2 regions of the Massilia sp. UBA6681 genome follow, and region 1 is predicted to be linked to the other one. Evidence: predicted binding sites of a transcription regulator. Region 1 holds the regulator's gene; the other holds the start of a gene.

Evidence for each region. The regulator FNR, encoded in region 1, switches genes on or off when oxygen is low (the NO sensors DNR and NnrR bind a similar motif). The targets are predictions, from matches to a motif close to TTGATNNNNATCAA.
Region 2: a site for FNR is predicted at 1,975-1,988, ahead of B2R83_RS14705 (universal stress protein). Genes of this name have one in related genera too.

What each region holds. Positions count from the first base shown of each region.
Region 1 covers NZ_DKJX01000120.1:10,262-13,663, forward strand. The annotation lists gene B2R83_RS21950 (hypothetical protein) at 1-976, shown strand, start outside; gene fnr (fumarate/nitrate reduction transcriptional regulator Fnr) at 1,058-1,819, shown strand; gene B2R83_RS21960 (helix-turn-helix transcriptional regulator) at 1,831-2,586, shown strand; gene B2R83_RS21965 (DMT family transporter) at 2,647-3,402, shown strand, end outside.
Region 2 covers NZ_DKJX01000084.1:142,456-145,857, reverse strand. The annotation lists gene B2R83_RS14715 (bifunctional acetate--CoA ligase family protein/GNAT family N-acetyltransferase) at 1-889, shown strand, start outside; gene B2R83_RS14710 (universal stress protein) at 886-1,407, opposite strand; gene B2R83_RS14705 (universal stress protein) at 1,420-1,857, opposite strand; gene B2R83_RS14700 (hypothetical protein) at 2,094-2,240, shown strand; partial or broken gene B2R83_RS24060 (hypothetical protein) at 2,253-2,372, shown strand; gene B2R83_RS14695 (SDR family oxidoreductase) at 2,374-3,183, opposite strand; gene B2R83_RS14690 (SPFH domain-containing protein) at 3,180-3,402, opposite strand, start outside.

The DNA.
Region 1 (3,402 bases):
CAAGATCGTGCAGGCCATCCGCTGGTGCGGCGGCCCCGGCGACGGCATCATCGGCTGCGCCCCGGTCGGCAGCGCCTCGGTCAACGTGGCCGCGGTGCGCTTCACCGCGAACCAGGAAGGCCTGATCTGGGTGCACGAGTACGACCACAACTGCGGCCTCAGCCACCGCACCGACGACCCGCGCGCGGTCATGTACCCGTCCGTCGGCGCCGACCACCACGTGGTCAACGCGGCCGAGTCTTCGGCCTTCCTTTCGGGCCCGCTCAGCATCAGCGGCAAGGTGATGGCCGCCGGCGGCTGCTCCTGCGGCGCAGGCGGCCTGGCGCTGCCTGCCGACGTGCGCGACTTCGTCTCCCAGCACTGGATCGAGGGCGTGCCATGGGAGCTGGCCTCGCAGTACGGCGAGAAGGACGCCCGCCTGCTGCTGGACTGGCTGGTGAACGAGCCGGAGCAGCACGAGGAGTTCCTGACCCAGATCGTGGCCACCCTCGGCTACATCGGCAGCGAGATCGCGGTCCAGCCGATGATCGACTTCGTCCAGCAGCCGCGCGCCGGCCGTGCCGTGTTCAATGCCAGGAACACGGCCCTGCTGCGCCTCGGCGACCTGGCCAACCGGTCCGGCAGCCGCGCGGCGCTCGATTTCCTGGCGCGGGTCGCCGGCGACATGGACCTGGCGCGCACGCTGGCAGCGCCCCAGGCCAGCGCCGAGCTGCAGGCGGCCAAGGCGGCGCAGGACGTGGTGGCGCCGAGCCTCGACACCCTGGCCGCCGAGCTGGCGGTGTCGGCCACCTTCGGGCTGGCGCTGGCGGGCACGGCGCAATCGCAGCAGGCCGTGGAAGCGCTCAAGGGGAACGCCGACGCCTTCGCGACCGTGAACCAGGCGGCGCAGGAAGCAGCCGAGGTCGCCGCGACCGTGCGCGCCAAGGGCCGCCAGGAGTACTACAGGATGAAGGCGGAACACCGGCATCACCTGTAATCGGGCTTGTTATTTGGAAATGAAACCCGCGGACGCGGCCTTTGTCTATAATGGCCGCGTCAGCATTTTCGTTTCCATGCCATGAACCAACCCATCTCGCTCCCGGGCGAAGCGAAGGTCATCCAGGCCCTCAAGGCCAGCTGCAGCGCGTGCAGCATGCACCAGCTGTGCCTGCCGATGGGCCTCGAGGATGCCGACATCAATCGCCTCGACCAGATCATCGGCCGCCGCCGCCGCCTCGCGCGCGACGAGCGCCTGTACGCCATGGGCGAGCCCTTCCGCAACCTGTACGCGGTGCGCTTCGGCCATTTCAAGACCTATCAGGTGAACGCCGCCGGCGAAGCCCAGATCACCGGCTTCCAGATGGCCGGCGAACTGCTGGGCATGGACGCCATCAGCGGCACCCACCATTGCGACGCCGTGGCCCTCGAGGACAGCGAGGTGTGCGAGATCCCGTTCTCGCGCCTGGAAGAGCTGTTCGGCCACGTGCCGGCCCTGCTGCGCCACTTCCACCGCATCATGAGCCAGGAAATCACGCGCGAACAGAACGTTATGCTGCTGCTCGGCAATATGCGGGCGGAGCAGCGTTTTGCCGTCTTCCTGGTCAACCTGTCGGCACGCTACGCGGCGCGCGGCTATTCGCCGCACAGCTTCCAGCTGCGCATGTCGCGCGAAGACATCGGCAACTACCTCGGGCTCACCATCGAAAGCATCAGCCGCCTGCTGTCGCGCTTCAAGAAGCAGGGCTGGCTGCAGGTCGACAAGCGCGAAGTCACCCTGCTCGACCCGGCCAAGCTCAAGGCGCTGGCGGCCGGCACCGACGTCTGCAGCCCGATGGGCTAGGATCAGCCAGGATGGCTGCGCCGCTGCTCGACCTGCACCTGCGCAGCTATGGCGCCGCGCGCAGCTCGGACCGCCACGAGTTCGGCCAGCTGGTGCTGCCCGTGAGCGGCGAAGTCGCCGTGGAAATCGAAGGCCGCCAGGCCCGGCTCGATCCGCTGCGCGTGGCGGTGGTGGCGCCCGGCGCCTGGCACTCGCAGTGCAGCCCGGTGGCCAACCGGTCGCTGATCGTCGACCTGGGACCGGATACCTTCGCGCAAGGACCCTGGCAGCGCCTGCTCGAGCAGCCCTTCGGCGCCATCGGTCCCGCGGCCCGCAAGCTGGTCGAATTCATGGGCATCATGGCCGCCACCCGGCCGCCCGCGCCTTCCGTGCTGGCCGGCTGGACCCCGCTGCTGCTCGACACCCTGGTGCTGGGCGCGCCCGCGCCTGGCTCGCGTCTGGCGGCCCTGCTCGCCCGCATCGAGGCCGAACCTGGCCTGCCCTGGACCACCGAGGCCATGGCGCGCGCCGCCAGCCTGAGCGTCAGCCGCCTGCATGCGCTGTTTCGCGAAGAGCGCGATAGCACGCCCCACGACTGGCTGCTGGACTGCCGCCTGCGCCATGCCTGCGAATGGCTGCGTGCGACGGCGCGCCCGGTGGCCGAGATCGCGCTGGCAGCGGGCTTTTCCGAGCAGAGCGCGCTGACCCGTGCCATGCGCAGGGCGATGGACACCACGCCCGCGGCCTACCGGCGCGCGTATCGCGAGAATCTGTCAAACCAGCAGTAGCCAGGGTCAAGAGCGCCGCGGGCATCCGGACGACAATCTCCCTTCCCAAGGAGATCGACCATGCTTTCGCAGATTCACGCCACAGCCCACACCACCCAGCTCGGCATCGGCGCCGGCATCACCGCGGGCGCCTTCTGGGGCCTGGTGTTCCTGGCCCCGGAACTGGTGCCGGGCTTCTCGGCCCTGCAGCTGGCGGCGGGCCGCTACCTGGCCTATGGCATCGTCGCCGCCATCCTCGTCGCCCGCGCCTGGCCGCGGCTCAGGCAGCGCCTGACCCGGGCCGACTGGCGCGGCCTGGCCTGGCTCAGCCTGGCGGGCAACATCGTGTACTACCTGTTCCTGGCCCAGGCCGTCCAATTGGGTGGCGTGGCCATGACCTCGATCGTGATCGGGCTGCTGCCGATCACCGTGACCCTGGCGGGCTTGCGCGAGCACGGCGCGGTGTCCTTGCGGCGCCTGGTCCCCTCCCTGCTGCTGGGCGGGGCCGGCCTGGCCTGCATCAGCTGGGATTCCTTGTCTTCCCTGGATGGCGGGTCGGGCATCGGCCTCTTGTCGGCGATCGGCGCGCTGCTGTCGTGGACCTTCTATGCGGCCGTCAACCGGCGCTGGCTGGCGCGCCTCGAGGGCATTTCGGCCAACGAATGGAGCCTGCTGGTGGGGGTGATGACGGGCGCCCAGGCCCTGCTGCTGGCGCTGCCGGCCTTCCCGCCTGGCGGCGCCGCGCACACGGGCAGCGAATGGCTGCAGTTCCTCGGCGTGGTGACGGCGGTCGGGATCTTTTGTTCCGTGATCGGCAACGCCTTGTGGAACTACGCC
Region 2 (3,402 bases), on a different contig from region 1:
CGGGCTGCCGCCACTGAACCGGGTACTGGCCGCCGACCTCGTCAAGCGCACCCGGGTGGCGCGGCTGCTGGCCGGCTACCGCAACCTGCCCCCGGCCGACCTGGACGCGCTATGCGACGTGCTGGTGCGGGTCGGACAGATGGCGGCCGACCTGCCCGAGCTCGTCGAGCTCGACATCAATCCACTGCTGGCGGACGCCGGCGGCGTGGTGGCGCTCGACGCCCGCATGCGGCTGGAACCGGTGCCGCCGGGCCGCGACGGCAGCGCGCGCCTGGCCATCCTGCCCTACCCGGAACACCTCGAACGCCAGGTCGCCAGCAGCATCGGGCCGCTGACGATCCGCCCGATCCGGCCCGAGGACGCGGCTGCGCATGTGGACTTCTTCAAGGCCTTGAGCCCTGAGGACGTGCACATGCGCATGTTCGGCATGATGCGCGAACTCTCTCCGCAACAGCTGGCGCGCTTCACGCAGATCGACTACGCACGCGAAATGGCCTTGATCGCCACCCGCGCCGTGCCGGCCGGCAGCGAGACGCTGGGCGTGGCGCGCGTCGTATTCGACCCGGACGACCTGCGCGGCGAATTCGCCGTGACGGTGCGATCGGACCTGCAAGGATGCGGGCTGGGGCGGATCCTGTTGTCCAGCCTGCTCGATTACTGCGACGCGCGCGGCGTGCCGCTCCTCGAAGGCCTCGCGCTCCCGGAAAACACGCGGATGCACAGGCTTGCCGCCGGCCTCGGCTTCGCGCTGGAGGGCGCCGCCGACGGCATGGTGCGCATGCGGCGGCCTCGTGAGCACGGGCATCCTTCGCCCTCCCCGCGGGAACACCCGCTATCGGAGAACGTGGACGCGGAATCCCGCTGCCCCACGCTGCACCGGCGCCCCTAGTCGGGATCCCTGGCTGGCCAGGCCCTCGCCAGCGCCTGCGCATCCGCCGGGGCCCGGACGTCGCCAGCCACCGGGCGCAGCACCATCACCGGGACCGGCGCATAGGCGAGCACCGCCTGCGTGACGCTGCCGGCCAGCAAGCGGCTGATCCCGCGCCGCCCGTGCGATCCCATCGCGATCAGGTCGCAACCGTGCTGGCGCGCCGCGTCGGCGATCGCCTCGGCCACGTCGAGCGCATTGGTCGTCACTTTCGTGCAAGGCACGCCGGCCGCTTGTGCGCGCGCGGCGATGGCATCGACATAGTGGGTGGCATGCTCCAGCAGCACGTCGGCCCGCGCGCCCGGATCGTAGGTCATCGAACCTTCGAGCGCCTGCAGGACCGGCTCGGGAAGGGCGACGCACAGCGCGACGATCTCGCTGCCGCACGCACGCGCAAGATCGATGGCGGTGTCGGCGGCCGCCTCGGCGACCGCCGAGCCGTCGGTCGGCACCAGGATGCGTTTGTACATGAATGCCATTCTCCCGCGCGCCTAGCGGTGCACCAGCACCGGAATCAGGCTGTGGACCAGCACTTTCTGTGTTTCGCTGCCCAGCAGCAGTCCCTTGATGCCCTTGTGCCCATGCGATGCCATCACGATCAGGTCGCAGAGCCGTTCGCGCGCCGTGGCGATAATGGCTTCGTACGGCTCGTCGGAGACGACTTGCACGCAGCTGCAGGGCACACCCGCATCGCGCGCCAGCGCCGCCACCTCGTCCAGGAGGCGCTGCCCGTGCGCCCTGCTGGATGCGAGATACTGGTCGCGGGTTTGCTCCATCATCTCGGCATTGGCGGTGAAGGTATGGAATTCGGGCGTGGCGGTCATGCCGACCACCTCGGCGCCCAGACTCTTGGCGAAGTCGACGCCGGCCCGGATAGCACGCTGGGATGCCTCCGAACCGTCGGTCGGGAGCAGGATACGCTGGTACATGGCAACCTCCATCACTAAGCCCTACAGGTCTGTACCGGTCAGGACATCCGGCACCAATCAGGCGCTTGCCGTTTGAGAGAATCGGTGCCAGTCTGCTCTCCCGGGCTCGCAGTTTCTTTGATGCAGATCAAGAACTTCCGGGTTCAGTACTGCGGCGCTATCGATCCTTCCTACGCGCAGATCGTCCGGCACTGGTACTGCGGAACGCGCTCGCCATATCGGACAATGGCGCGATCGTGGCGCAGGCGCTGTCGAGCTTTTCCGCCGCCTTCAAGGAAGCCAAGCTGGGTGACATCCACAGGGCGACGTGGACATGGGGCGATGAAAGCAAGGATGCCGCTGTCGTAAGCGAGCGCAATGGCGCGGGGAATGCGAGCGGCTAGCATGCCTATGGCGCGCCAGGGAGTTACCGCGCCAGCCTGACCGTCACCGACAGTCGTGGCGCAAGCACGACGGTACATCGACAGCTCACCATCCGACGCGCCGGGCCGCATGTGGCCGGCGAAGACGGCTAAGTCAACGGGGACGAACGTCCTCCTTGAGGGCCGCCAGCGCCATCTTTTCCACCAGGCCGGGCGCGATCAGCTTGAGGAAGCGCCCGAGCCTGCCCTTGGCCGTCATGACGACTTCGCGCCGGCGCGCCTCCATCCCTTCGATGATGAGGCGTGCGCATTCTTCCACGCTCATCGCGCCCTCCTCGTTCAGTGCACTCGCGCCCATCGGCTCCCCTTGCGCATTGAAGCCGCGGTAGCGGATCCTGGTCGCCACCACGCCCGGATAGGCGGTGGTCACGGACACGCCATGGCCCTTCACTTCGGCGCGCAGCGCTTCAAAGAAGCCGGTCATGGCAAACTTGGTGGCGCTGTAGGCGGTGCGCCCCGGCACGCCGACCAGGCCGGCCAGCGAGGACACCGCAACGATGCGGCCCCTCGAGGCCTTCAGCGCCGGCAGCGCGGCCTGGGTGCACCAGACCGCGCCCCACAGGTTCACGCGCATCAGCTCCTCGTACCAGGACAGGTCCTCGACTTCCTCGAACAGCGCATGGGCCGAGCGGCCGGCGTTGTTGACCAGGACGTCGATGCGCCCGAAGTGCTCGACGGCGCTGACCACCAGTCGCCGGCACTGAATCTGCACGCCGACGTCGGTCGCTACCACCAGCGTCTGCGCGCCCAGCGCCGCGCATTCGCCCGCCACCGTGTCGAGCTGGGCCGCGTTACGCGCCGCCAGCACCAAGGCCACGCTCGCGCCTTCTTTTGCCGCCAGCTGGCGAGCGATCTCGGCGCCAATGCCATCCGAGGCGCCGGTGATGATCACCACGCGCGTCATCGGAGGATGTCCGGTTGCTGCGATTTCACGATCTGCAGCGCGCTGGCGATCACGCTGCTCATGTCGCCCATGTTGGCCGGGACGATCAGCGAATTGTTGGTCTTGGCCAGCTTGCCGAAGGCGTCGACGTAGTGCTCGGCCACGCGCAGGTTGACCGCGTCCATGCCGCCCGGTTCGCGGATCGCCGCGCCCACCTGGCGCAGCGCGGCGGCGCTCGCA